Regions from separate parts of the Luteibacter sahnii genome, predicted to be linked through region 1. Evidence: predicted binding sites of a transcription regulator. Region 1 holds the regulator's gene; the other holds the start of a gene.

Region 1 (14,261 bases):
GGGTATCCGCCGCCTGGGCGAGCGGCGCGAGATCCTGGGCGCCCAGCAGCTTGCCCGAGGCGTCATGGGCGATGACCAGCACCGGGGGGCGCGGCGCCGCGATGGCGGCGTCGCCAACGGCCAGCACGCGACGGATGGCGCCGGAGTCGAAGGTGATATCGAGGCTGAGCGGTGCGCCGTTGGCGCCGCCCGTGCGCGAATACTGGTATTGCTGGACCAGGCCGCCCGGCTGTTTCATGGCATCGGCGTACCCCGGCTTGCCGCGCGGGTCGGCACCGTTGCTGGCCCGGGCAAGGACCTGGGTGAGGCCGGTGGCGAAGGCCTGGTCGCGCACGGCGGCGCTGGTGTCGCTGACAGGCACGGTGACCGTATACATCGCGGTCTGCGCCAGGGCCGGCCCGGCGAAGGCCAGCGCGAGGAGCATCAGGAAGGCGAGGAAACGGTCTGGGCGCATGGCGGCACGTCGCTCTGTGAAGGCGGGAAGTCTGCCCAAAGCTTGCCATGCCGTCCATCCAGCGCGGCGTGAAGCCTCCTGGGGCGTCGGCGGCCCTGCTATCATTCGCGGTTTCCAACGTGCCGGAACCGTCCATGTCCACCGACCAGGGCTCCCTCACCTACCGCGACGCGGGCGTCGACATCGATGCCGGCAACGCGCTCGTCGAGCGCATCAAGCCGATGGTCAAGCGCACCTTCCGCCCGGAGGTCATGGGCGGGCTGGGTGGCTTCGGCGGCCTGTTCGACCTGTCGGGGCGCTACAAGGAGCCCGTGTTGGTGTCCGGCACCGACGGCGTGGGCACCAAGCTCAAGCTCGCCCAGCAGTTGGGCCGGCACGACACCATCGGCATCGACCTGGTCGGCATGTGCGTCAACGACGTACTCGTGCAGGGCGCCGAGCCGCTGTTCTTCCTCGACTACTTCGCCACTGGCAAGCTCGACGTCGACACCGCCGCATCGGTCGTGTCCGGCATCGCGAAGGGCTGCGAACTCGCCGGCTGCGCGCTCATCGGCGGCGAAACCGCCGAAATGCCCGACATGTACCCGCCCGGCGAATACGACCTGGCCGGCTTCACCGTCGGCGCCGTCGAGAAGTCCGCGATGAACGACGGCTCGGCCATCGTCGAGGGCGACGTCATCCTGGGCATCGATTCGTCCGGTCCGCATTCCAACGGTTACTCGCTGGTGCGGCGCATCCTCGAACGCGCCGGTTCGCCGCTCGATGCCGACCTGGGCGGCGTCCCGCTGGTCGACGCGCTGATGGCCCCGACCACGATCTACGTCAAGCCGATCCTCGACCTGCTAGGCAAGGTGACGGTCCACGGCATGGCGCACATCACCGGCGGCGGCCTGAAGGAAAACATCATCCGCGTGGTGCCCGACGGCCTGGGCCTGTCGATCGACGCATCGTCGTGGGAGCTGCCGCCGGTGTTCCAGTGGCTGCAGCGCGAAGGCAACGTCGCCCGCGACGAGATGTGGCGCACCTTCAACTGCGGCATTGGTTTCACCGTACTGATCGCGGCGGACCAGGTCGATGCCACGCAGGCCGTGCTGAACGGCCACGGCCTCGCGTCGCGCGTGATCGGCACGGTCGTCGCCGCCACCGGCGACGAGCGCGTCCACATCGCCTGAGCCACCCATCGTGGATCGTCCGCTCCGTGTCGCCGTGCTCGCTTCCGGGCGCGGCAGCAACCTCGCCGCGCTCATCGCGGCGCGCCTGCAGGTCGACTTCGTGCTGGTCGGCAGCGACAAAGCCAAGGCCGGCGCGTTGGCCCTCGCCGCCGCGGCGGGCATCCCCACCCTGCATCTGAATCCGCGCGATTACGCGGACCGCGCCAGCTTCGACCGGGCGCTGTTCGGTCGCGTCGCGGAGGCGCAGCCCGACCTGCTCGTGCTGGCCGGCTACATGCGCATCATCGACGGCACCGTCATCGCTCCGTGGGAAGGCCGGGCGATCAACATCCATCCGTCGCTGCTGCCGAAGTATCGCGGCCTGCATACGCATCGCCAGTGCCTGGCAGCGGGCGACGCCGAACACGGTGCCAGCGTGCACTTCGTCACCGCGGAACTCGACGGCGGCCCGGTGGTGGCCCAGGCGCGCATTCCGGTCGGCACGGACGACACCGAAGAGACACTCGCTGCCCGCCTGCTGACGCGGGAGCACGCGCTACTGCCAGCCGTGGTCCGCGCCATCGCGTCGGGCCGGCTCGCCTGGCAAGGCGGCCCCGTCTTCGACGGTACGCCCCTCACCGCCCCGCTCGATCTCACCGCCCTGCGGTAGGGGGCGCCCTGCGTGCGAGCTCTCGCCCATGAGGCACCGCCGCGGGCTGTCGTTCAGTCCCGGTGGCTATATTGGGCGTCATGACCAAGACCACCCTCCTCCGCGCCAGCCTCGGCCTGGCCCTCGCCCTGCCTGCCGCCGCGTTCGCCGCGGACGTGCCGCAGTCGTTCACCGCCACCTATCACGTACTCCAGGGCGGCAGCCCACTGGGCGACGCCACGCTCACCCTCAAGCCCGCCGCCAACGGCCAGTTCGAGTACACCAACCGCACCCAGGGCACCTCCGGCCTCGCCGCCGCCCTCGGCGCCAGCGTGTCGGAGACCTCCGACTTCACCTGGGCGGGCAAGGTGCCGCAGGCGGTGTCCTACCGCTACGAGATGGCCTCGGCACTGAAGCCCAAGACGCGCTCGCTCGTCGTCCAGGGCGGTACGGTGCAGGTGCAGGACAATAAGAAGTCTTACACCTACCCCGCCGCGCCGGGCATGGTCGAGCGCAACACGCTGCCCCTCGCCCTCGGCGTCGCCCTGCGTGGCGGCGCCCAGCAGGTCAGCTTTCCCGTCGCCGTGAAGCAACAGGTGGAGACGCAGCAGTTCAAGGTAGCGGGCAAGGAAAAAGTCACCGTACCGGCAGGCACCTTCGACGCCGTGCGCGTCGAGCGAGCCGACGAAGCCAAAGGTTTCAGCGCGTGGTACGTGCCCACGAAATACCCCGTGCCGGTCAAGCTGGCCCAGAGCGACGGCGGCGACCTTACCCTCGAACTGGTGAAGTTCCAGGGCAAGTGACGCAGGCAGGGCCCTGGCGCGCCAGGGCCGTCGACCCGTGTATCAGCGCAAAAAAAACCGCCCTGCGAGGGCGGTTTTTTTTGCCAGATGCAGAGTCCCTCAGCCCGGCAGACGACGGATCCGCGCACCCAGCACGCCAAGCTTCTCTTCGATGTTCTCGTAACCGCGGTCGATGTGATAAACGCGATCGACCGTGGTATCGCCTTCAGCCACGAGGCCGGCGAGCACGAGGCACGCGGAGGCGCGCAGGTCGGTGGCCATGATCGGTGCGCCGCTCATCTTCGGCACGCCGGTGATGATCGCGGTGTTGCCTTCCAGGCGGATGTCCGCGCCAAGGCGCTGCAGTTCGAGCGCGTGCATGAAGCGGTTTTCGAACACCGTCTCGGTGATCACGCCCACGCCTTCGGCCACGCAGTTGAGCGCGGTGAACTGGGCCTGCATGTCGGTGGGGAACGCGGGGTAAGGCGCGGTGACGAGGTTGACCGCCTTCGGCCGACGACCTTGCATGTCCAGTTCGATCCAGTCCTTGCCCGTGCTGATGTGGGCGCCGGCCTCCTCAAGCTTCTGCAACACCGCGTCGAGCGTATCGGCGCGGGCGCCCCGCGCGCGCACCTTGCCGCCGGTCATCGCGGCGCCGACCAGGAAGGTGCCTGTTTCGATGCGGTCGGGCAGCACTTCGTAATGCGCGCCGTGCAGTCGCTCGACGCCTTCGACGATGAGCGTCGAGGTGCCGACGCCGTCGATCTTCGCGCCCATCGCCATCAGGCAGTGCGCCAGGTCGACCACCTCGGGCTCCTGCGCCGCGTTTTCGATGATGGTGGTGCCTTCGGCCAGGGTAGCCGCCATCAGGATGTTTTCGGTGCCGGTGACGGTGACCATGTCCATCACGATGCGCGCGCCCTTCAACCGTCCCGCGCGCGCCTTGATGTAGCCGTTTTCCAGGAGCACTTCGGCACCCAGCGCCTGCAGGCCGCGAATGTGCTGGTCGACCGGACGCGAGCCGATGGCGCAACCGCCGGGCAGCGAGACCTCGGCCTTGCCGTAGCGCGCCACGAGCGGACCCAGCACGAGGATCGACGCGCGCATGGTGCGTACCAGGTCGTAAGGCGCCACGCAGGAGTTTTCCGGACGCGGGTCGATGTGCATCTTCATGCGGTCGTCGAGCACCACGCTCACGCCCATGCGGCCGAGCAGTTCGATGAAGGTGGTGACGTCGTGCAGGTGCGGCACGTTACCGATGCTGACCGGTTCGTCGGCGAGCAGGCAGGACGCGAGGATCGGCAGCACGGCGTTCTTGGCGCCGGAAATGCCGACCTCGCCCTGGAGCGGCTGGCCGCCGCTGATGAGGATCTTTGCCATGGGGAGGAAGTGCCTATAAGGAAAAACGGTGGATCGGCGGCGGCGCGTCAGCGGCCGGCGGCTTCGTCCGGCGTGAGGGTCTTCAGGCCCAGGGCGTGGATGGCGCCGCCCATGAGATCGCCCAGCGTGGCGTAGACGAGGCGGTGGCGGGCCAACGGCAGCTTGCCGGCGAACTGCTCGGAAACCACTTCGGCCTCGAAGTGGACGCCGTCGTCGCCCTGCACGTTCACCCGGGCGCCGGGAAGGCCGGCTTCGATCAATGCCTGGATGCGGGCAGCGTCCATGGAGTCTCCGGTGGGGATGGGAGTCGCCGCGGCCGGGGAGGTTCCGAAACGGAGCCTGAATCGCCGGTCGATGGCAGCGACGATAAAATGAGAATATGTAATGGTAATGGAAATCCGGTGTCGCAGAAATGGACATCCCGGGTTCGACCCTGACCCGGACCCACGAGGCCGCATGAACGCCCGCACCGCCCCGCACGCCGAGCCCCTTCTCGTGGACGCCGAGACCGTCGTCCGCAGCGCACGCACGGTGATCGCCACCGAGGCCGCCGCCATTCGCGCCCTTGAGCAGCGGGTGGACGCGAACTTCGTCGACGCCTGCCAGCGCATCCTCGCCTGCAAGGGCCGTGTCGTGGTGTCGGGCATGGGCAAGTCGGGCCACATCGCCCGCAAGATCGCCGCGACGCTGGCGTCCACCGGCACCCCGTCGTTCTTCGTCCACCCAGGCGAAGCCAGCCACGGCGACCTGGGCATGATCCAGCCCGACGACATCCTGCTGGCCATCTCCTATTCCGGCGAAACCGACGAACTGCTGTTCATCCTGCCGGCGGTCAAGCGCCAGGGCATCGCGCTGATCTCGGTCACCGGCAACCCCAGGTCGTCGCTCGCCAAGCAGGCCGACGTCAACCTCGACGCCAACGTGGCCTGCGAGGCCTGTCCCCACGGCCTGGCACCCACCGCGAGCACGACGGCGGCGCTGGTCATGGGCGACGCCCTGGCCGTGGCGCTGCTCGAGGCAAGGGGCTTCACCTCCGACGATTTCGCCCGCTCGCACCCCGCCGGAAGCCTCGGCCGCCGCCTGTTGCTGCGCATTTCCGACGTCATGCACGCAGGTGATGACGTGCCCCGCGTGCCACCGGGTGCCTCGCTGAGCGAAGCCCTGGTTGAAATGACCCGCAAGCGACTGGGCATGACCGCGGTGGTCGATGGCGACGATCGCCTGCTCGGCGTCTTCACCGACGGCGACCTGCGCCGTGCCCTCGACGACGACGGCATCGACCTTCGCAACGCCACGGTGGCCGGCCTGATGACCCGCGGCCCGAAGACCATCGGGTCCGACAAGCTCGCCGGCGAGGCGGCCCAGCTGATGGAAAAACACGGCATCAACGCACTACTGGTCACCGACGCCCGCGGTTGCGTGGTCGGCGCCCTGAACATTCACGATCTGCTGCGCGCCCGCGTGGTCTGACGGCCCTTCCCCGGCCGCCCCTTCGTCCCCAGATCCAGCGACCATGGCTTACACGCACTACTCCGACATCCCCGCCGACATTGCCGAACGCGCAGCGCGCGTGCGCGTGGTGGTGTTCGACGTGGACGGCACGCTCACCGACGGCCGCCTCTGGTACGCCGAAGACGGCCGCGAGATGAAGGTCTTCCACGTGCATGACGGCCTGGGCCTGAAGCGCCTGCAAGAAAACGGCATCAAGGTCGCGATCATCACCGCCCGCATCAGCCATCCGGTGTCGCTGCGCGCCGAAGAACTCGGCATCCAGCACGTCTACCAGGGCCAGAAAGACAAGCGCGCCTGTCTCACCGCGCTCGTCGAGGCCCTGCGCCTCACCCCGGAGCAAGCCGCCTTCGTCGGCGACGACCTGCCCGACCTGCCGGCCATGGCCATCGCCGGGCTGGCCGTGGCCGTCGCCAACGCCCACCCATGGGTCGCCGAACGCGCCCAGTGGCGCACGCGGCTGTCCGGGGGGTACGGCGCCGCGCGCGAAGTCGCCGATATGATCCTCGCCGCCCAGGGCAAGGCCGAAGCCGAGCGGGATCGCTGGCTGTGAGCGTGTTCAACCTGTTCCGCGACCGCAGCGCCACGAGCATCGCCGGCATCCTCGCCGCCGCGCTGGGCGCCAGCGTGTTGCTCTACTACTGGGTGGCGCCGGAGAAAAAGGTCCAGGATTTCGTCGGCCCGCCGCGCTCGGGCTACGTGCTGACCAACTTCCACCTCGATTCGTACAACGACGACGGCCAGCTCGCCTTCGTCCTGATCGCGCCGCACCTGGAACGTCGCGAAGGCGACGACTCGCTCTACATCAACGCGCCGGACTTCGTGCTGCCGTCGGTGAAGGACCCCACCACGCCGCCGTGGAAGGGCCACTCCCAATACGGCTGGGTGAACAAGGACGGCAGCCTGCTCAAGCTGCAGGGCAAGGTGCATATGGACCGCGTCGCCTTCCAGACCTACCCGCCCGCCAGTATCGACACCTCCGAGGTCACCGCCTGGCCCAAGGAGAACCGCCTGGAGACCGCCGAAGCGGCGCGGATCGTTCAGGGAACCTCTACAATGGACGGCGTCGGCATGCGCGCCAACCTCGATACCAAGCACCTGGAGCTCCTCGATGCAGTCCACACCGTCTACCAGCCGCGCAAGCGCTAAGGCCTTTCTCGTGGTGCTCGGCGCGGGGCTCCTGACGAGCTTGCCTGCCTTCGCCAAGCAGTCCGACCGCGACCAGCCGGTCAACGTCACGTCGACCTCGTTCGACGGCACCCAGCAGCAGCCCAACGGCAAGGAGCCGGGCAAGGTCATCTGGACCGGCAACGTCGTGCTTACGCAGGGCACGCTGAAAGTCACCGGCAACAAGGCCACCGGCTACCTCGACGGCGACAACCAGATCACCCGGGTCGTCGTCGACGGCGCCGCCACCATGCAGCAACAGGACGAACAAAACCTGTGGATGCGCGGCAAGGCCAACAACATCGATTACAAGGTCGACCAGGACTACGCGGTGCTCACCGGCAACGCCCACGTCGAAAAGGAAGTCGACCCGGCCGATCGCAAGAAGCTCAACCAGAGCAACGGCGACAAGCTCACCTACAACACGTCCAACAGCACGATGACCGGCGAGAGCAACGGCTCCGCTCCCGTGCACATGATCTTCCAGCCGAAGCAGCAGCCCGCCGCCGCGCCGGCCGCACCCGCCGCTCAACCGAAGAAGCCCTGACCCGATGCTTTCAGCCCAAGGCCTGCAGAAGCGCTTTCGTGCGCGCCAGGTGGTTCGCGATTTCGCCTTTTCCATCCGCGAAGGTGAGGTCGTGGGCCTGCTCGGACCCAATGGCGCCGGCAAGACCACCTGCTTCTACATGGTGGTGGGCCTGATCCAGGCCGACGCCGGCGCGATCAAGCTCGACCAGCAGGACATCACCGGCCTGCCCATGCACGCCCGCGCCAAGCTCGGCATCGGCTACCTGCCACAGGAAGCCTCGGTGTTCCGGCGCCTCAGCGTGGCCGACAACATCCTCGCCGTGCTGGAGCTGCGCGAGGGCATGACCCAGAAGCAGCGCGAGGACGAACTCGACAGCCTGCTCGACGAGCTGAAGATCGCCCATATCGCCGAGCAGAAGGGCATCAGCCTTTCGGGTGGCGAACGCCGCCGCGTGGAAATCGCCCGCGCGCTCGCCGCACGCCCGCGCTACATGCTGCTGGACGAACCGTTCGCGGGCGTCGACCCGATCTCGGTCGGCGAGATCCAGCGTATCGTGCGCCATCTGAAGGAGCGTGGCATCGGGGTGCTCATCACCGATCACAACGTGCGCGAAACCCTCGGCATCTGTGATCGCGCCTACATCCTCAACGATGGCGTCGTGTTGTCGCGCGGCACGCCCCAGCACATCCTCGCCGACGAAAAGGTGCGGGAAGTGTATCTGGGCCGTGAATTCCGCATCTGACGCGACGCCGCTTCGCGCTGCCGGCGGGCGGCCGTCCGGGTAGTGGTAGCGCCGGCCCGCTAGGGGGTAGGATGAGTTCGGCATCCCGAGCAACAACGGCATGAAACCCGGACTTCAGTTTCGCCTCAACCAGCAGCTGACGCTGACGCCACAGCTGCAGCAGGCCATCCGCCTGCTGCAGCTGTCCCAGCTCGAGCTCGAAGCGGAACTCCGCCAGATCGCGGAAGGCAACCCGTTGCTCGAATTCGCCGAAGATGCCGAATCCGAGCCCGACACGGTCGAGGCCGAAGCCTTCCCCGAACCGGATTTTCCCCTCCGCGACGAAGCCCCCGCCAAGGCATCGAAGGAGGAAGACAACGCCACCGCGCCGTCCGAAGACCTCACGCCCGATTGGGACGACGATCGCTTTCCGGGCGAAGCAGGCGACTACGCCGGCGCGCCCGCGCGCGGCAGCGGCGGTGACGACGAGAGCCTCGAGCCCCAGAACGCCGCGCACGAGAGCCTCCAGCAACACCTGGAATGGCAGCTCAACCTGTCGCAGTTTTCAGCACGCGACCACGCCATCGCCATGGCGATCATTCACGCGCTCGACGAAGATGGCTACCTGCGCGACGGCATCGAGGCCGTCGCCTCGGCGCTTCCCGCCGTGCTGCGGGCTAACCATGAAGAAATCGACGCCGTGCGCCAGCGCGTGCAGCGCTTCGATCCCACCGGCGTGGCCAGCCTCGACCTTCGCGACTGCCTCGCCTGCCAGCTCACCCAGTTCGGCGCGGACACCCCGCATCGCGACCTCGCCCTGCGCGTGGTCAACGAAGAGCTCGAACTGCTCGCCCGCAACGACGTCGGTCGCATCGCACGCAAGCTCAAGGCGCCCGAAGAGGAGGTCACGGCCGCCGCCGCGCTGATCCGCAGCCTCGATCCCCGTCCCGGCGCGGCGCTCGACGCCACGCCCGTGGAGTACGTGGCCCCGGACGTCTACGCCCGCCGCGAAAACGGGCGGTGGAAGGTCAGCCTCAATCCCGATGCGCAGCCCCGGCTAGGGCTTAACCAGCACTATTGCAGCCTCATCGCCCGCGCCCGCGGCGACGACGCCACCTGGATGAAAGGCCAGTTGCAGGAAGCCCGCTGGCTGCTCAAGAGCCTCCAATCGCGGGCGGAGACGCTCACCAAGGTGGCCGAGGCGATCGTTCGCCGACAGAGCGCCTTTCTCGACTACGGCCCGGAAGCCATGCACCCGCTGGTGCTGCGCGAGGTCGCCGAAGAAGTCGGCATGCACGAATCCACCATCTCCCGCGTGACCACGCGCAAGTACATGCACACACCGCGCGGCACGTTCGAACTCAAGCACTTTTTCTCCAGCGGCGTCGCGACCGAAGACGGCGGCAGCGCCTCGGCCACCGCGATCCAGGCCATGCTGCGCAAACTGATCCTCGCCGAGGATCCGCGTCGCCCGCTGTCCGACCAGGCGCTGGCCGAAGAGCTTCATCGACGCGGCATTCAGGTCGCCCGCCGTACGGTGGCCAAGTACCGCGAGGCGCTGCGCATTCCCAGTTCGAGCGAGCGCGTGCGGGCCGGTTGAGCCGACACGGAACCACCACGGAGGTCTGACGGTCTCACCGACATGGTTTTGAAGGTCGCGGCATCCCCGCCACGACCGTCCCCGCCGCCCCGCAGGCGGCACCCTCAGCAAGAAGGAGGCGTCAATGCAAATCCAGATCAGCGGCCAGCACATCCAGATCACCCCCGCCCTGCGCGAGCGCGTGGAGCAGCAAATCGGCCGCTTCGAACGCCTTTTCGACAACATCACCGGACTGGACGTCGTGCTCAGCGTCGACAAAGCCGAGCACAAGGCCGGCGGCACCCTGCACTGTTCCGGCACCCGCCTCCACGCCGAGGGCCACGCCCGCCTCCAGGACGGCACGATCAGCGACCGCATGTACGCCGCGATCGACGAAATGGTCACCAAGCTGGCCGACCAGCTCAGGAAGCACAAGGAAAAACTCAAGGATCACCACAACGCCGAGGTCCGCGAGGCGCGCACCGCAGGCTGATCCGGCCCGGCGTACCCCGATCCGCCCGCTCCGGGCGGACCGACGCCACGCTTGATGGCACAATACCCCTCAACCGGCGCCGTCGTGCGCCGGTTTTCGTCTTCCCCAGGGGAACCTCGCGTGGACCGGCTGACCGCCAGACAACTTTTCGACGGCGTGCATGAGCGCATGGCCCTGCGCTGGATCGCCGGCATGCGCGGCGAGTCGCGCGTGCTGGAGACCAACGCCAAGCAGAGCCGCCGCCCCTCGCTGGTGGGCTACCTCAACGTGATCTACCCCAACAAGGTGCAGATCATCGGTACGGAGGAGCTCAATTTCCTCGATGGCCTGGAATCGCGCCAGCGCTGGGAGGCGATCCACAAGATCGCGGCGTACCAGCCGGTAGCCCTCATCGTGACCAAGGACCAATCCATCCCCGCCGACCTGCGCGAGGTGGCCGAGGAAACCGATACCCCCCTGTGGCAGAGCACCAAGCGCGGCCACGAACTGCTCACCTACCTGCAATACCACCTGGCGCGCACGCTCGCCCCGCGGGTCACCCTGCACGGCGTGTTCCTGGAGGTCTTCTCCATCGGCGTGCTGATCACCGGCGAGCCCGGCTCGGGCAAGAGCGAGCTGGCGCTGGAGCTGATCAGCCGCGGCCATCGCCTGGTCGCCGACGACGCCACCGAATTCACGCTCATCGCGCCGGACGTCATCGATGGCGCCTGCCCCGAACTGCTGCAGGACCTCCTCGAGGTGCGCGGCCTGGGCGTGCTCAACATCCGCGAGATGTTCGGCCACACGGCGGTCAAGCCGTCGAAATACCTCCGCCTGGTCATCCACCTCAAGCCGCTGCGCGACGGGGAGGAAACCGACGCCATGACCCGCCTCACCGGCGACGTCAGCCGTCGCGACGTGCTGGGCGTGGACGTCCCCAAGATCACCATCCCCGTCGCCCCCGGCCGCAACCTCGCCGTGCTGGTGGAGGCCGCGGTGCGCAGCCACGTGCTCAAGAGCAAGGGCATCGACCCGGCGCAGACCTTCATCGACCGCCAGGCGCACCAGATGCGCCGGTTCTCTCCGTGGTGACGCCGTGAGCGACGATACGACCATGATGCAGCCCATCGTCGATCCCGACGCCCTCCACCTGGTGGTGCTCACCGGCATGTCCGGCGGCGGCAAGACGGTGGCCCTGCGCGCGCTGGAAGACCTCGAGTTCTACTGCGTCGACAACATGCCCGCCGAGCTGATTCCCCAACTGGTGGCGGCGGTGAGCCAGGGCGAACACGGGCCGCGCCGGCGCATCGCCGTGGGCGTGGACGTGCGCAACCGCCGCGTCGACCTCCAGCGCATGCCGCACGTGTTGTCGGAGCTGTCGGCGGCCGGGGTGCACGTGCACCTGATCTTCCTCGACAGTCGCGACGACGTGCTGATCAAGCGGTATTCCGAAACCCGGCGCCGCCACCCGCTGGCCATCGAGCGGCGCTCGCTCGCCGACTCCATCGCCGAGGAGCGCCGCCTGCTGCGTCCGTTGGTCTCCATCGCCGAGAAGGTGATCGATTCCAGCGACCTCAACGTGCACCAGTTGCGCCGGCTCTTCGCCACTGGCTACGCCGCGGCGAGCGACGGCACGACCCTGCTGTTCGAATCGTTCGCCTACCGCCGCGGCCTGCCGCCGGACGCCGACTTCGTGTTTGACGCACGCTGCCTGCCCAACCCGCACTGGGAACCGCGCCTGCGGCCGTTCTCGGGCAAGGACCTCCCGGTCCGCGAGTTCCTCGATGCGAATCCCGTGGTGAATGAATACTATGGCGACGTCGCCCGATGGCTCGAAACGTGGCTGCCCCGCTTCGAAGGTGAAGACCGCAGCTACGTCACCGTGTCGATCGGTTGCACCGGGGGGCGGCATCGTTCGGTCTACCTGGTGGAACGGCTGGCCCGGCATTTCCGCTCCGAGCGCGGCAACGTACTCACCTTCCATCGTGAACTGGAGTGACCCATGACCCCGCCCCAGCAAAAACGGAGCACCGGTCGATGAGCGTCGGCGTCCTCCTCATGACCCACGAAGCCGTCGGCAAGGCGCTGGTTTCCGCCGCGCGCCACGTGATGCCCAAGCTGCCCCTGACGGTCGACGCCGTCGAGATCCCCCCCAACGCGGACCCCGACGTGATGCGCGACCTCACCGCCCGGCACGCGCGCGACCTGGACACGGGCGACGGTGTGCTGGTGCTGGCCGACCTCTACGGGGCCACGCCGTGCAACATCGGCCTGTCGCTGGGCGAACTGGGCGTCCATCTGCGCTGCGTATCGGGCCTGAACCTGCCCATGCTGCTGCGCGTCCTCAACTACTCTGAAAAATCGCTGCCCGAACTGGCCGAAATCGCGGCCACCGGCGGGCGCGGGGGAATTTTCATCGACCATGCTTGAACAGGACATCACGGTATCCAACCGACTGGGCCTGCACGCCCGCGCCTCCGCCAAGCTGGTCCAGTTGGTGGCGAGCTTCAAATCCACGGTGTACCTGATCAGCAAGGGTCGCGAAGTGAATGCCCAGAGCATCATGGGCGTCATGATGCTGGCCGCCGGCCTCGGCACCCCGCTCACCGTGCGCGCCGAGGGTGACGACGAGGCGGCCGCACTCGCCGCGGTGGTCGACCTGTTCGACCGCAAGTTCGACGAGGGCGCCTGAGCCATGACCGCCGACCGCACCGCGAGGCCGTCATGAGACACCTGTTGACCGGCACGCCGGCGGCCCGTGGCATGGCCCTCGGGCGCGCGCGTCTGGTCCAGCCGAATATCTTCGCCGTCGACACGCGGATGCTCGACGAAGGCGAAGTCGCCGGCGAGATCGAGCGCCTGCACAAGGCCCTCGACCATGCCCGCACAGAACTGCACGAACTGCGCGGCAAGCTGCATGGGGCACTGGCCCGCGAGGTGGGCGACTTCATTGACGCGCACAGCCTGCTGCTCGACGACGAAGAACTGCTTCGCGGCCTCGACGAACTCGTCTCGGTCGGCCACTACACCGCCAGCGCCGCCCTGAAAATGCAGCGTGATCGCCTGGCCGCCGTCTTCGACGCGATGCACGACCCCTACCTCAAGAGCCGCGGCGAAGACATCGACCAGGTCATCGGCCGCGTGATGTCCGCGCTGCAGCAGCAGTCCAGCCGCGAAGAACGCAAACTCGCCGCGCGCGTGGGCGAGATCGTAGTCAGCGACACGGTCGCGCCGGCCGAGATGGCGAGCATGGCCGGGCAAGGCCTGCTCGGGGTGATCGCCAGCGCGGGCAGCGTCTACTCGCACAGCGCGATCCTCGCGCGCAGCTTCAACCTGCCGATGCTGGTAGGCACGAAGGACGCCCTGGCCGTCATCAACGACGACGACCTCGTGCTGATCGACGCCGAGCACGGCGAAGTCATCGTGCACCCCACCGCACAGGACCTCGCCCGCTACCGTCAGTGGCAGCGCCAGGCCGCCGCTGAAGGACGGCGGCTCGCCGCCCTCGCCTCTGCCCGCACGCTGACCCGCGACGGCGCGCACATCCGCCTCTACGCCAACGCCGAACTGCCCAGCGACGTGACCCTCGCCCGCGCCCGCGGCGCCGACGGCGTGGGCCTGTATCGTTCTGAATTCCTGTTCCTGCGCCAGCGCGGCCTGCCCTCCGAGGAAGAACAGTTCGCCGCTTACCGCGATCTGGTCATCGGCATGGGTGGCCTGCCGGTCACCATCCGCACGCTCGACCTGGGCGCCGACAAGGCCGATGCCGCAGGCCTGGCCATCCGCGGCGAAGACAACCCCGCCCTGGGCGTGCGCGGCATCCGCCTGTCGCTGCGCTACGCCGACATCTTCAGCGTGCAGCTGCGCG
Region 2 (14,261 bases), 270 kb from region 1:
CCGGGTTGTCGTGATTGAAGGTTTCGCTGGCCTTTTCCGTCTGCGCGAAATCGAGGTCGGCGAACACCTGCGCGCGCACCTTGCCGGCACCCACCAGTGGGGTGAGCAGGTCTTCGACGCGCTGGGTATACGTGGCCTCGATGCGATTGGACAGGCGCATGCGCGTGTCGCCGATCGCCATCGCGCTATCGGGATCGCTGACGGTCAGCAGGTTGCCAGCCTGGTCGATGACCGAAACCTGGCGCGTATCCAGACCCGGCACGCTCGCGGCCACCAGGTGCACGATGGCGGCGACCTGGCCCTGGTCGAGCTGGCGTCCCGGGTACAGCGTGACCACCACCGACGCGCTGGCCGGTTTGTTGTCGCGGATGAACGCCGACGGCTTGGGCATGGCCAGGTGCACGCGCGCGGCGCGCACCGATTGCAACCCGGCGATGGTCGAGGAGAGGTCGCTTTCGAGCATCGACTGATAGCGCGCGCGCTCGGCCATGTCGCTCATGCCGAACGGCGAATCCGAACCCGGCACGGTGGCCGCCGCGGCGCCCTGCGGCAGGCCCTGGCCGGCGAGCTTCAGGCGCACGCCCGCCACGTCGGCGGCCGGCACGAAGATGGAGCTGCCGTCGGTGCTCAGCGTATAGGGCGTGTTGGCCGCCTGCAGGGCCTGGGTGACGGCTGCGGCGTCTTTCTGTTCGAGGCCGCCATAGAGCAGGCCGTAGTTCGGCGCGCGCGACCACAGCACCGCCGCGATACCGATCGCCACCGCGGCGGCGATACCGGCCAGCATGAAGAGTTGCCGCGCCGCAGGCGTCTGCGCGAGGGACTTCAGCGAGTCCATGCGCTTGCCGCCGCTTTCCGTGTTAGCTACGCCGTTATCGGCCATGGTTCGGGCTCAATCGGTTCGTGGGGTCGATCAGATCGACATGTTCATGATTTCTTTGTACGCATCGACGAACTTATTGCGTACTTCGGTCATCGCGCGAAAGCCGAGGTCGGCCCGTTGCCCCTGGATCATCACCTGCGCGAGATCCACGCTGGGATCGCCACGCTCGAACGCGTTGGAGAGCTTTTCGGCTTTGTCCTGCGCCTTGGCCACGCCGTCGATCGATTGACGCAGCACGTCGCCGAAGCTGCCTTTCGCGACCGGCGCCGTCTCGTTGCCCAGGCCGCCGACGCCGCGGATCGCGGGCATCTCGGTCTGCGCGCTGATGCGGCGCATCTGGGAGAGAAGGTTGTTGACGTCGATCGTGCTCATGACGGTTTTCCAGCGCGGTATCGGACTTATGACACGCGATGCACGAGGTGTGCCAATCGCGCCCGTCGCGCGAAGACGGCGCTCAACCGGCCTGCGCGGCCTCGGAAAGCCCGTACTTGCGGAGCTTTTCCACCAGCGTGGTGCGCTGCACGCGAAGCAGCTTCGCGGCGTGGGCCACCACGCCGTTAGCCGAGTTCAGCGCCTGGCGGATCAGGCCGATCTCGATGCCGGCGAGGTGATCCTTCAGGTCGAGGCCGCCCTGCGGCAGCACCGAGGGATCGCCCTCCCCGCCGAGCGCGGTGAAGCTTTCGGTGACTTCAGGCTCGGCTTCCATCATGGCGATCAGCGCGGCCCCGGAGACTTCTTCCAGCGGCGCGGCGCCACGGTATTTTTCCGGAAGGTCGGCCGCGCGCACCTCACCGTGCGGCATGAGGATCGCCATGCGCTCGACCAGGTTGGACAGCTCACGCACGTTGCCCGGCCAGCCGTGCCGGCACAGGGCGTTCATGGCGCCGGGCGAGAAACGCACCGACGACAAGCCACGCTGCACGAGGCGCTGGTTGAATTCGCCGATCAGGGCCGGCAGGTCTTCCAGGCGCTGGCGCAGCGGCGGCATCTCCAGCGGGAACACGGAAAGGCGGTAGTAGAGATCTTCACGGAAGCCGCCGCGCTCGATGGCCTCTTCGAGGTTGCGGTGCGTGGCCGCGATGATGCGCACGTCGCAGCGCTGCGGACGGTTGCCGCCCACGCGCTCGAACACGCGCTCCTGCAGCACGCGCAGCAGCTTCACCTGCATCGGCAGGCTCATGTCGCCGATCTCGTCGAGGAACAGCGTGCCGCCCTCGGCCAGTTCGAAACGGCCCTTGCGGGTGCTGATGGCACCGGTGAAGGCTCCCTTCTCGTGACCGAACAGCTCGCTCTCGAGCAGTTCGGCGGGGATCGCGCCGCAATTGATCGCGATGAACGGCTTGTCGCGACGTGGCGAGCACTCATGGATGGTGCGGGCGACCATTTCCTTGCCGCTGCCGGATTCGCCCAGCACCAACACGCTCGAATCGAACGGCGCCACCTGGCGGATCAGCCCGTTCACGCGCTGCATCGGCCCGGACTGGCCGACCATCCGCAGGCTGGCGGCCGGCGGCTGGATGCGTGACTGGAGCGCGCGCAGGGCTTCGGACAGGCGCTCGTAGCGCAGGGGCAGTTCGATCAGCTCGACGCTGTGGTTGCGCGAGTCGTCGGCGAGCAGGGTCGAGGCCAGCGGCGAGTCGGCGGCGACCAGCATCGGCAGGTCGCGACCGTTGCGGCCGAGCGCGCCGATGCAGGCGTCCAGTTCGGCTTCGCTCTGGACCGTGCCGACGAACACGCCGCGCCAGCTTTCCATCGCATCGGCCTCCTGCAGGCTCGTGGCCGGCACGGGACGGTATCCGAGGAAGGCCAGCACCGACATGATGCCGTCGGCGCGGGAACGGTCGGATTCGACGACGAGAAAGTTGGACGACTTCATTAGGAGTTCCTCACCAGGTCGGTTCGAAGTGCTGATCGACTTCACGGGAGGTATCAATCAAAGAGCGTGCCAACGACGGAATTCCGGCGCGCGACGACGTAAAAGCACGTCGCGCGGGGCTTCGCAAGGATGTGAGCGAAATCGCCAGATCGCGTCGCGAAAACGTGAAGACGTCACGTTTGACGACACACGTCACGAATGTGACGCAGGGGGCCACAAGACGTTTTTTCGTCGCGTGACGTAAAAGGTCACTTAGTGCCGAAACCGTTGGGGGACAACGCGCCGCCCCCTAGGCCACGACTAAGGTACGTCGCCGCGGCCGTCACCGCCGTCGCCCGGACGGGCCTGGGCGCGCGCCTCGGCCACCTGGCGCCGGTGCTGGCGGAACACCAGGCGCTCGATGCCATCGCGGGTCGCTTCGGTGAGCCCCTCGAAACCGATGAAGCCCCGGCCGTCGGACGGCCCCGGCAGTCGCACGCCCGGCAATTCGAGCGGCAGGGCTCGGCAGGCGTCGAAATGAAGCCGCAGCACCACGGCCTGCCCGACGGGCGGCAAGCCGTCCCAAGGCAGTACCGCGCCGTGGGCGTTGAAACGCACGGGGATGCGCGGCGGCAGGCCCGCCTGGGGCAACAGCAGCCGGTTGACGATTTCCATGAGGACATTGAGCTTGGCGTCGAGCCGGACGATCTCCTGGCTCAGGGCGCCGTCGTCTTCGCTGGTTTCGCTGCGCCGCTCCATCAGGGCCGAAACGGCCACCAGCACGGACGCGTTACGGTCGTTCACCAGGGCCAGTTCCGACGGATCGGGACGCTCGCGGGTTTCGCAGGTGGCGTGGAACCGGGCATCCCAGGCCACGCGCTCGGAAAAGGCCTTCCAGCCGTCGTCGCTCATCGCACCCCTCCCCGCCATGGCCTGCTCAGAACGAACTATACGCGGCCACGGCGCGGCGCACGCGGCGCGCCTCGTCCCACGCCTGGGCCGCCTCGTCGCGGGCGGCGGAGACGAGGTCGGTGATCAGGTTTTCCAAAAGCATGATGGACTTGAGCGTTTCCATGGTCTCCGGTGCCTGGCGCATCGTGCCGGCATGGAGGATGGGATCGCGCTCGGCCTGGAGATCGGCCATGTCGTCCCAGCGCGATTCGCTGGCGGCGGCGTGCATCGACTCGGTGAGCTCCAGCACCCGGGCCACGTCACACCAGAGCACGTCGTTCACGCGCCCGCTCCAGCCACCTGGCGGGCCTCGACGGGAATGGCGACCCAGCTGGCGCGAAGCTGGTTGAGCAGGCGGGAGACTTCGTCCAGCGCCTCGGTATCGTCATGCAGGTTGGCCTGGAGCAGGCGCCGGCTCATGTAGTCGTACAAGTCGGCCAACTGGCCCACCAGCGGCGTTTCGATCTCGGGATTCAGGCCGGACTGCAGCCCGCCCACGATCTCGATGACCTTGGAGATCGCCTCACCCTTGCCGGCGACGTTACCGGTCACCATGCAGCCGCGGGCGAAACGGATGCGCTCCAGCGCGCCGTCCATCAGCAGGGTCACGAGGCCATGCGGGTCCGCCGTTTCCACGCCGCCCTGGGCATGGACCTGCTGGTAGGCGCCTGCGCCGCGGGAATAGCCGTAAGACATGAAAGATATCCTCGAGAAATCGTCAGGACTTGCTGTTGGCCAGCATGTCGAACTGCTGCGACAGGAAGCTGGTGGTGCCGGCGAGCTTGGTCATCATCGCGTCGAGCGCGGTGTACTGCTTGGTCAGCCGGTCCGAGTAGGCGTTCATCTGATCGTTGAGCGCGTCCTGCTGGGCGTTCAGGTCCTTGGTGGCCTGATTGAGGTTGTTCTGGCGCTGGGTCAGGATGCCGGTGGACGACGTCCAGCCCGTGATCAGGGTGTTCAGCGCCGGCGCGATACCGTTGCTGCCGCTGAGCAGGTTCTGGGTTTCCAGCGGGTTGTTCGTCAACGCGTTGGTCAGCTTGGTGGTATCGAGCTTGAGCGTGCCGTCCGTCTGGAAAGCGACGCCCAGGTCGCTGAGCGACGACGGGCCGGTCGCATTGCCGGTGAACTGCTTGCCGAGCAGGGTCGAGATCTGGCTCTTGATCGACGACACGGTGGCGTCGCCGATCAGCGCGCCCACCTGCTGGTTGGTCGGGTCGTACTTGGTCAGCTGCTGGTACGTGCCGATGAAGCTGTTATAGGCATTGACCAGGCCCTGCACGCCGGATGTCACCGCGCTCATGTCGTTGGTGACGCTGAGGGTGGTCTCGCCGGTCTTGGCAAGGGTGATCGTCACGCCGTCGATCGCCGTGGTGGCGACGTTGGTCGAGCTGCTCGCGGCGAGGCCGTCGATCGTGAACTTGGCGTCCTGGGCCGCCACGGTCGGCGTGCCGCTGGCCGGGTCGAAGTTCAACGACGCCAGGTTGCCGTCGCCACCGCTGCTGGTCACCTTGAACGCGTTGGCCGCGCCGGCGCTGTTCGACGACAGCACCAGGTGCGCGCCATCGGTACCGGTGACGATGCTGGCGCTCACGCCCGGGTTGTCCGACGACTTGTTGATCATGTCGCGGATCGTCTGCAACGAATTGTTCGTGCTGTCGACATTCAGCGACATCGACTTGTCGCCGATGGCGATGGTCAGCGTGCCGGTACCGACCGCGGTGCTGCTGTTGGTGAAGGCCGGCGACGTGGTCTTCTGCGCGGCCGCCAGCTGGGTGACCTTGATGTCGTAGTTACCCGGCTGGGCGTTGGTGCCGGTGATGGCCGTAAAGACCGTGTTGTCGCCGATGGCGACCTTGCGGGTCTGGAAGGCGGTGCCGTCGCTAAGCGAGGCGATGGCCGTCTGCAGCGCGCTCACCGAGGAGGTGAAGTTGCCGAGCGACGAAATCTGGGTGCTGTTCTGGCTGAGCTTGTCCGCAATCGCCTGGTCGGGTGCCGCGCGCTTGTTGGCGACGAGGTTCTTGACGATGGTCGGCACATCGATCGAGCTGGAGCCGAGATTGACGGGACTGGTTGCCATGAGGTGCTCCGTGGAAGACGCCTCACTGCCCGGGCGCCAATTTGCCGACGGCGGCCCCCGTGTCGAAGGCCGCCGCGGACAACTAAGCAATTACCCTGCCAACCCCGGGGGCGGACCCCGGGGTGGTAGCGCTGCCGATTAACCCAGCAGCTTGGTGACGATCTGCTGCGACTGGTTGGCGGTGGCGAGCACCGACACACCGGCCTGCTGCAGGATCTGTGCCGAGGACATGTTCGCGGTTTCCTGGGCGAAGTCGGCGTCGGTGATGGCCGAGCGCGACGAGGTCAGGTTCTGCGAGATGTTCTGCAGGTTGGAGATGGTCGACTCGAAGCGGTTCTGCACCGCGCCGAGGTTGGAGCGCAGGCTCGACACCGACTGCAGGGCCGCGTCGACGCGGTTGATGGTGGCGTTGGCGCCGTCGACCGTGGCGATGCTGGAGTCGGCAAGCGTACCGGTGCCCACCGCGACGTTCTGCGAGGTGAAGCCCAGGGTGGCGGCCGGGCTGCCGGCGGTGGCCGTGATCGTCAGGGCCTGGGCCGAGGCGATGTTCAGCGAACCGTTCTGGCCGACGTAGGCCGAGATGCCCTGCGACGACTGGCTGTTGATAGCGTCGGCCAGGTCCTGCGTGGACTTGAACGTGCCGGAGATGTTGAACGCGGTGCCGCTGCCGACCTGGATCGAAAGCTGGCCGGCGGCGATGGTCACCGGCTGGGCCGGGGCCGTCACGGCGGCGTTGACGCCCGTGGAGGTCTGCGTACCGGTGTTGGCGGCGAGCGTGCCGTTCAGGCCCAGGCTGGTGGCCTTGTTACCGGCGACCGTGATCGCCGCGTTGGTGCCGTTGGTCAGCTTGATTTCGCCGTTGACCACCGAGGCCAGGCCGGCCGACACGCCGTTGATGGCGGTGGCGAGCGAGTTGGCGTCGGTGAAGTTGCCGGTGACGCTGGTGCCGCCGATGGTCAGGTCGCCGTTGGCCAGGCTCAGGCCCGCCGGGAACGTGGTGGCGACCGAGGCCTGGGCCAGCTGCCCGACCTGGTTGGCCTTCATGCCCTGGTTCAGGCCGACGGAGATCACTTCACCGACATTGGCGCCGACCTGGAAGCTCAGGTTCTTGGCCGAGCCGTCGAGCACTTTCATGCCGTTGAAGTTGGTCTGCGTGGCGATACGGGTCACTTCCGACAGACGCTGCTGCACTTCGGCGTCGAGGGCGGCGCGGTCGCTGGACGAGTTGGAGGCGTTGGTCGACTGCACGGCCAGCTCGCGGATGCGCTGCAGGTTGTTCGTGACTTCGTCCAGGGCCGATTCGGTGGTCTGCGACAGCGAGATACCGTCGTTGGCGTTGCGGACCGCCTGGTTCAGGCCGTTGATCTGGGTGGTGAAGCGGGTCGAGATGGCGAGGCCGGCGGCGTCGTCCTTCGCGCTGTTGATGCGGTTGCCCGACGACAGGCGCTCGATGGCCGAGGACAGCTTGTTCTGCGACGCGCTCAGGTTACGCTGGGCGGTCAGCGACATCATGTTGGTGTTGATGGTCAGAGACATGGGAATGATCCTGTGTAAGCGGAACCGAATGCCGGAATAAGTTGCGGCGTAGTCCGGCGGGGTTCCGTTAGGGAAGCCTTCCGCCTCAGAGAGGTTTACGGCACGCCGGGAAGAAACTTGAGTGGATTTTCTGACGCTGTAGCGACTTCATGTGACGCAGGCCCGGTAGGAGCACCCTGCCCAGCTGCCGTCACGAGGGGTATCGGCATGGATCGCACAGGGTTTAGGGCCTTTTTCGATGATTTGCCGGTGATGGGCAAATAACGCGAAAGCGGTAAAAGACGGCGGTCGGCCGCCCGTGATAATCAGAGCGAAAAGCGCATGGACCCCATCCGCGCGCCTTCGCCGGAATCGATTACTTGAGGTAATTGAAAAGCGACAGGTTCTGCATCTTCACGTACGCCTGCTGGGCCACGTCGAGGGCGGACTGCTCCTGCGCGAACTTGCTCGTGGCGCTGGCGTAGTCCAGTTCGGTGAGGTTGGACAGCGTGCTCTTGTATTGCAGGCTCGCGTCGGAGCCGATGTCGGTCTGCTGGTCGAGCACGTTCATCCGCGCGCCGATCTGCGTGCGCGTCTTGAGGAAATTGCCCTGCGCCTGGTCGAGGTTCATCAGCTGCGCGTTGACCTGGTTGTTCATCGCCGGACCGCCGCCGTTGCCGGCCTCGAAGGCGTTGATGATGCCGGCGACGCTGGAGAACACGTCCTGGTTCGACGACGGCGACACGCTGAAGGTGTCGCCGGTGGCGGGGGTGCCCGTGATGTTCAGCTGGGCGCCCTTGAACTGGATCGCGCCGGCACCGCCGGTGTACGTGCCGGTGGAGACCACCGGCGCAGTCGGGTCGGTCAGGTCGTGCACCTCGTAGGTGGTCGGCGAGGTGAAGGTGACGCCGTAATTGCGCCCGTCCCACTGGCTGGCGTCGGTCACCGAGGTGGTCTGCACCACCGCCGTGCCGGTGTTGGCGGCGCCCGCGCCGACGGTGAAGGTGCCGTTGCCGCCCTTGATCGCCATGAAGACCGAATCGCCGTCGTCGCCGGTCGCCACCTGCATACCCGGCGCCGCCGCGACCATGCGCTGGTTCTGATCGCCGCCGTAGGTCACCGACAGGTCGCTGAGGGTGAACGGTTGGGTCGAGGTGCGGCTGCCGGCGAAGATGTATTCGCCCTGCCCGTCGCGCGTGTTCGCCAGGCCCGCCAGGGCGCTGAGGTTCTGCCGCAGTTCGGCGGCGATCGACTTGCGCGACTCATCGGTCTGCGTGCCGTTGTTGCCCTGCAGGGTGAGGGTGCGGATGCGGTCGAGGATGTCGCCCGCGGACGAAAGCGCCTGTTCCTCGGTGGAAAGGCGGTTCGACGCCGACTGGATGTTGCGCGTGTACTGGTCGTTCTGGGCGCTGGCCGAGCTGACGTCGACCGCGCGCGCCGCCGCTGCGGGGTCGTCCGACGGCGTCTGGATCGCCTTGCCGTTGCCCAGCGCGAGCTGGGTCTGCGACAGGTCGTACTGGCGGTTGAGCATCGAATTGACCGCCTGCTGCTGACCCCATGTGGTGGAAATTCGCATGATCAGCCTCGTACCGCGCTCAGGAGGGAATCGAAAACCGTGTTGGCCGCGTTGATGACCTGCGCGGACGCCGCATAGGCCTGCTGGAAACGCAGCAGGTTGGAGGCCTCTTCGTCCATGTTCACGCCAGAGAGGCTCTGCTGCGCCGCCGTGGCCTGGTCGAGGATGCTCTGCTGCGCGGACATCGCCGTGTTCGCCTGCGCGCCCGCCGTGCCGACCTGCGCGATCAGCTGGCTGTAGGACTTGCCGATCGTGGTCACGCCTTTGTCGAGCACGCCGAGGTTGGCCACGTTCGCCAGCGCGAGCGCGTTGCCGTTGTCGCCGCTTGCCGAGCTCGCGGGGTTCACGTTGAACGTATCGTTAGCGGCAGGCGCACCGGAAAGCTTGAGCGTCCAGCCGTTGCCTGCGATCGTGCCGGGGTCGGTGTAGGTCTGTGCGGCGCCGCCGTTGACGGTGTAGGTCGTCGGGGAGGTGAACTGGATGACGACCGGCGTCTTCAGGTTCGGATCCGCGGCGTTGGTCACCGTGAGCGCGCCGAGCACGCCCTTGCCGGTGTTGGACGGCGAGCGGGTCGCCACGAGCGGGCCGGATGCCGCGATCTTGTTGGTGTCGGAGATCGCCACGCTGATCGTCGACGCGGCGTTGCGCGTGGGCTGGATCTGAAAACTGTCGCCCTTCTGGGGCGTCCCGCTGGGCACGGTGATCTGCAAGCCATCGACGGTCAGCGGGTTGGCGACCGAGCCGTTGCCCGTCGAGGGCACCGTGGTGCCATCGGCGGTGGTCACCGACCAGTTGGCGCCGTCGTAGCGCACGACGTAATCGGAGGCACTCAGCTTGCCTACGTCAGTGATCTTGGCCGCCATGGTGGCGTTGCCGGTGTTAGCCACGCTGTTGAACACCGCCGGGTCGGCGATCGAGAAGAAATTGCCGCCCTGGTCGCCATTGAGGTCGACGCCCTGGGCATGCTGGGCGTTGAATGCGCTCTGCATCGCGATGGCCGCGCGACCGAGCTGGTTGCGTGCCGGGTCGAGCACGGTGGTGCGGAAATCGAACGCCGCGCCCAGCGAGCCGGAGCCCAGCTGGTTGCTGATCACCGACCCGCCCGGGCCGACGACTTCCAGGCGCGAGGAGTCGTACTGGTTGGTCGCCGTGGTCAGCTTCACCGCGTTGGTGGCGCCCACCAGCGGCTGGCCGTTGCCGATCGACACCGTCACCATGTGGTCGCTGTTTTCGGTGACGCTCACGCCGACGATCGCCGACAGCTGGGTGATCGCCTGGTCGCGCGAATCGAGCAGGTCGTTCGGCGCCGCGCCGCCCGCGTAGGCTTTCTGGATCTGCCCGTTGAGGTCGGCGATGCTCTGGGCCAACGAATTGATGTCACCGACCGCGCTGGTGACCTGCTGGTTGGTCTGCTGGTCGATCTGCTGAAACTGCGAGGACAGCGAGCGGAATGTCGACACCAGCGTATTGGCCTTGCCCAGCAGCGCCTGCCGGCTGGCCGTATCGACCGGCGCGTTCGCCACGTCGTTGACCGCGCCGAAGAAGCCGTCCAGAGCCGTCTGCAGGTTGGCCGAGCCGCTCACCGCGTTGTTCGTCGCCGCGGTATAGGCGGCGTATTGGGTGGCGCGGCTCTGGCTGGAGGTAGCCGACCACATGGTCTGGGTGAGGAACTGGCTGTACGAGCGCTGCACGCTCACCGCATCGGCGCCCTGGCCGATGTACATGCCGCCGTAATACTGAGGCGCGCGTGCGTTGAACGACGTGGTCTGCCGCGTGTAGCCCGCGGTGTTCACGTTGCTGATGTTGTGACCGACGGTGGAGAGGCCCACTTGCGAGGCAAGCAGTCCGGATACCCCGGTGGAAAGCAGATCGGCCATCGTCGTGTCCTTGTGTCCTCGTGGCTTAGCGGGTCAGGGTCGCGGTGACGGTCACAGCGCGTCGGCGATGTGACTGAGCGCGGCGAGCGCCTGCTTCATCACTGGACCGTTGGCGATATCGACCAGCTTTTGCGCGTAGCTCGGATCGGTGGCATAGCCGCCGCGCGTGAGCGCGTGGGCGAAGCCGGCGATGTCGTCACCCCGCCCCACCGCCGCCGCGTAACGCGGGCTCGACGACACCATGTCGGCGTAGTCGCTGAACGACTGCGACGGCGAATCGTAGGCGCGGAAATTGTCGCGCTTGCGCACCGCCACGCCATTTTCGTATTCGAGGGTCGGCACGCTCACGCGCTTGCCGTCCCAGCTGCTGCCCGCCTTGATGCCGAACATGTTGTTGCTCGCGGTCGCGCCCTGCTGCGGCATGTGCTTGCCCCAGCCGGTTTCCAGCGCGGCCTGGGCGAGCAGCGCACGCACCGAGACGCCGAGCTTGCGCGCGGCCTCGATCGCGTGCGGCGCGAAGGTGCGCACGAAATCCTCCGGGCCGTCGATGTCCAGCTTGCCTACCGCGTTGGCGACGGCGTTGGCGCCGTCGCCCACCATGCGGCCGGCCTTGCCCACCATCGCCTCGAGCGAATCCATCAGGCCGCTGTTCTTGTCCGACGGCGACGAGATCGCCGACGCCGTGGTGGCGTCGCCGGTCACGCCAGCGAAAAGGCCGTCGTTGGCGCCCTTGGACGCCGACGATGCGCCACCGAGCTGGCGGATGAGCATGTCGGCGATGCCGATGCCGCGCCCCTGCGAAAGCGTCACCGACAGCTGCTGGTCGAACATCTGGCGGTAGGTATCGCCCGCCTGCGAGCCCATGATGTCGTCGCCCATGGACGCGCTGGCGTCGCGCATCGACTTGAGCATCATCTGGGTGAAGATCGACTCGAACTGCTTGGCGACGGCCGGCAACGCGGCGTTCGCGTTCTTCTGCGCGGCCGACTTCAGGCCACCCAACGCCGACAGGTCGGTGTAGGTGCCCAGGGCCTGCGTGTCGACGGCGGCGGCCATGTCAGATCACCACCAGTTCGGCGCGCAGGGCACCGGACTCCTTCAGGGCCTGAAGGATCGAGATGAGGTCGCTGGGCGAGGCGCCGACCTGGTTCACGGCACGCACGATGGCATCCAGGCTGGTGCCTGGCCCGAACTTGAACATGTGACCACCCTCCTCGCTGACCGCGACCTGGCTGCTCGGCACCACGGCCGTCTGGCCGCGGCTGAACGCATTGGGCTGGCTGACCTGGGGTTGCTCGCTGATCGTCACCTGGATCGCACCGTGCGCGACCGCGGCGGCGCCGACCTTCACGTCGGAGCCGATCACCACGGTACCGGTGCGCGAATTGACGATGACCCGCGCGGGTGCATCGCCCGGCGTCACGTCCAGGCCCTGGATCGTCGACAGCCACGCCACGCGCTGCGACGCGTCCATGGGAGCGCGCACGGCGATCGTGGCCGAGTCGATGGCGCGGGCCGTGCCGGCGCCGAAGTTGCGGTTGACCGCTTCGGCCACGCGCGCGGCGGTGGTGAAGTCGGCCGTATTGAGGTTGAGCATGATGTCGCCGCCCTTGTCGAAGGACGTGGCGACGCTGCGCTCGATGGAGGCGCCACCGGGTATGCGACCGCTGGCGGAGATGTTCACCTGCACGCTGGAACCGCTCTTGCCCTGGGCGCTCACGCCGCCGACCACGACGCTGCCCTGCGCGATGGCGTAGATCTGTCCGTCGGCGCCCTTGAGCGGCGACATCAGCAGTTCGCCGCCGCGGATGCTCTTGGCGTTGCCGATCGAGGCGACGGTGACGTCGATGCGCTGGCCGGGCTTGGCGAAGGGCGGCAACTCGGCGGTGATGGTCACCGCGGCGGCGTTTTTAAGCTGCGGCCGCACGTTCGCCGGCACGTTCACGCCGAACTGCTGGAGCATGTTTTCCAGGCTCTGCGTCGTGAACGGGGCCTGGCTGGTCTGGTCGCCGCTGCCATCCAGGCCCACGACCAGGCCGTAGCCGACGAGCTGGTTGCTGCGCACGCCACCGACCTGGGTGAGGTCGCGGATGCGGTCGGCGTGCGCGGGCGCCAGCACGCCGAGGGCAAGCGTGGCGACGGCGAAGAAACGGGCGACGGCGTTCATCAGTACGGCATCCACTTCGAATCGAAGAAGCGCGACAGCCAGCCGCGCGTATTGGAATCGGCCAGCGTGCCCTTGCCCACGTATTCGATGCGCGCATCGGCGACGCGACTGGAGGGCACGACGTTGTCCGAGCCGATGTCCTGCGGGCGGACGATGCCGGAGATGCGCACCAGCTCTTCGCCCTGGTTGATCGTGAGCCACTTCTCGCCCTGCACCATCAGTGCGCCGTTGGACAGGCGCCTGGACACCGTGACGGTAATCTCGCCCGAGAGCTGGTTGCTCTGGCTCGACGAGCCGTCGCCGGCAAAGGCGTTGTTGCTCGACAGCGCGCTATCGGCGGTCTTGCCGCCGATGCGCAGGCCCTGGCCCAGCAACGTGGGCGAGGCGATGTTGCTGCCGTTCTTCTTGTTCGTACTGGTCGCCGCCTTCTTGCTCGCCTGGGTGGATTCCACCAGCGTGATCGTCAGGATGTCGCCGGTGCGATGCGCGCGCGGATCGGCGAACAGTTCCATCGACTGCTGGTCGGCATAGATCGACCCGGTCGGCTGCGCGGGCGCGACGGGCTCGTCGGGCATGGTCGCGCTGTACATCGGGCGCGGGGTCGGCGGCACCATGGCGCAACCGGCCAGGAGCGCGAGCGGCAGCGCGGCGGCGGAAAGACGGGCAAGGAGACGGTTCATGGCGGTCATCAGGTCTGCTGGGTGATGAACTGGAGCATCTGGTCGGAGGCCGAGATCGCCTTCGAATTCATCTCGTAGGCGCGCTGGGTTTCGATCATGTTGACCATCTCCTCGACGACGTTGACGTTCGAGGTTTCCAGCGAGTTCTGTTCGAGCGTGCCCAGGCCGTTGAGGCCGGCGGTGCCGGTCTGCGGCGCGCCGCTGGACGCGGTTTCGACATAGAGGTTGTCGCCGCGCGGCTCCAGGCCGGCCGGATTGGTGAAATCGGCGAGCTGGATCTGGCCGATCTGCTGGGCGGCGGCGTTGCCCGGCGTGGTGACGCTCACGGTGCCGTCCTTGCCGATGGTCAGCGAGGTGGCGTTCGCCGGCACGGTGATGGCCGGCTCGATCGGGTAACCGTCGTTGGTCACCATCTGGCCGTCCGAATTGCGCTTGAGCGAGCCGTCGCGCGAGTAGCCCACGGTGCCGTCGGGCAGGGTCACCTGAAGGAAGCCGCGACCGTTGATGCGCACGTCGTAGGGGTTGTCGGTCTGCTGCGAACCGCCCTGCTCGAACATCTTCTGCGTGCCGACCACGCGTACGCCGGTGCCGATCATGAAACCGGTGGGCGACTGGGTCTGTTCGGTCGTCTGCGCGCCGGCCTGGCCACGGTTCTGGTAGGTCAGGTCCTCGAACTCCGCGCG

The links. The regulator sigma-54, encoded in region 1, starts transcription at its own class of promoters, with help from an activator protein. The targets are predictions, from matches to a motif close to TGGCACGNGCNTTGC.
Region 2: a site for sigma-54 is predicted at 5,850-5,864, ahead of fliD (flagellar filament capping protein FliD). Genes of this name have one in related genera too.

What each region holds. Positions count from the first base shown of each region.
Region 1 covers NZ_JAQLOK010000001.1:194,692-208,952, reverse strand. The annotation lists gene PI246_RS00975 (DUF2066 domain-containing protein) at 1-454, opposite strand, end outside; gene purM (phosphoribosylformylglycinamidine cyclo-ligase) at 589-1,626, shown strand; gene purN (phosphoribosylglycinamide formyltransferase) at 1,634-2,275, shown strand; gene PI246_RS00960 (DUF3108 domain-containing protein) at 2,356-3,057, shown strand; gene murA (UDP-N-acetylglucosamine 1-carboxyvinyltransferase) at 3,157-4,416, opposite strand; gene PI246_RS00950 (BolA family protein) at 4,464-4,700, opposite strand; gene PI246_RS00945 (KpsF/GutQ family sugar-phosphate isomerase) at 4,873-5,886, shown strand; gene PI246_RS00940 (KdsC family phosphatase) at 5,930-6,478, shown strand; gene lptC (LPS export ABC transporter periplasmic protein LptC) at 6,475-7,074, shown strand; gene lptA (lipopolysaccharide transport periplasmic protein LptA) at 7,037-7,639, shown strand; gene lptB (LPS export ABC transporter ATP-binding protein) at 7,644-8,363, shown strand; gene PI246_RS00920 (RNA polymerase factor sigma-54) at 8,464-9,942, shown strand; gene hpf (ribosome hibernation-promoting factor, HPF/YfiA family) at 10,067-10,414, shown strand; gene hprK (HPr(Ser) kinase/phosphatase) at 10,535-11,485, shown strand; gene rapZ (RNase adapter RapZ) at 11,508-12,392, shown strand; gene PI246_RS00900 (PTS sugar transporter subunit IIA) at 12,431-12,823, shown strand; gene PI246_RS00895 (HPr family phosphocarrier protein) at 12,816-13,085, shown strand; gene ptsP (phosphoenolpyruvate--protein phosphotransferase) at 13,118-14,261, shown strand, end outside.
Region 2 covers NZ_JAQLOK010000001.1:461,295-475,555, reverse strand. The annotation lists gene fliF (flagellar basal-body MS-ring/collar protein FliF) at 1-880, opposite strand, end outside; gene fliE (flagellar hook-basal body complex protein FliE) at 911-1,252, opposite strand; gene PI246_RS02260 (sigma-54 dependent transcriptional regulator) at 1,335-2,756, opposite strand; gene PI246_RS02255 (PilZ domain-containing protein) at 3,057-3,647, opposite strand; gene fliT (flagellar protein FliT) at 3,673-3,969, opposite strand; gene fliS (flagellar export chaperone FliS) at 3,966-4,382, opposite strand; gene fliD (flagellar filament capping protein FliD) at 4,405-5,763, opposite strand; gene PI246_RS02235 (flagellin N-terminal helical domain-containing protein) at 5,902-7,299, opposite strand; gene flgL (flagellar hook-associated protein FlgL) at 7,655-8,854, opposite strand; gene flgK (flagellar hook-associated protein FlgK) at 8,857-10,731, opposite strand; gene flgJ (flagellar assembly peptidoglycan hydrolase FlgJ) at 10,783-11,787, opposite strand; gene PI246_RS02215 (flagellar basal body P-ring protein FlgI) at 11,789-12,898, opposite strand; gene flgH (flagellar basal body L-ring protein FlgH) at 12,898-13,578, opposite strand; gene flgG (flagellar basal-body rod protein FlgG) at 13,587-14,261, opposite strand, start outside.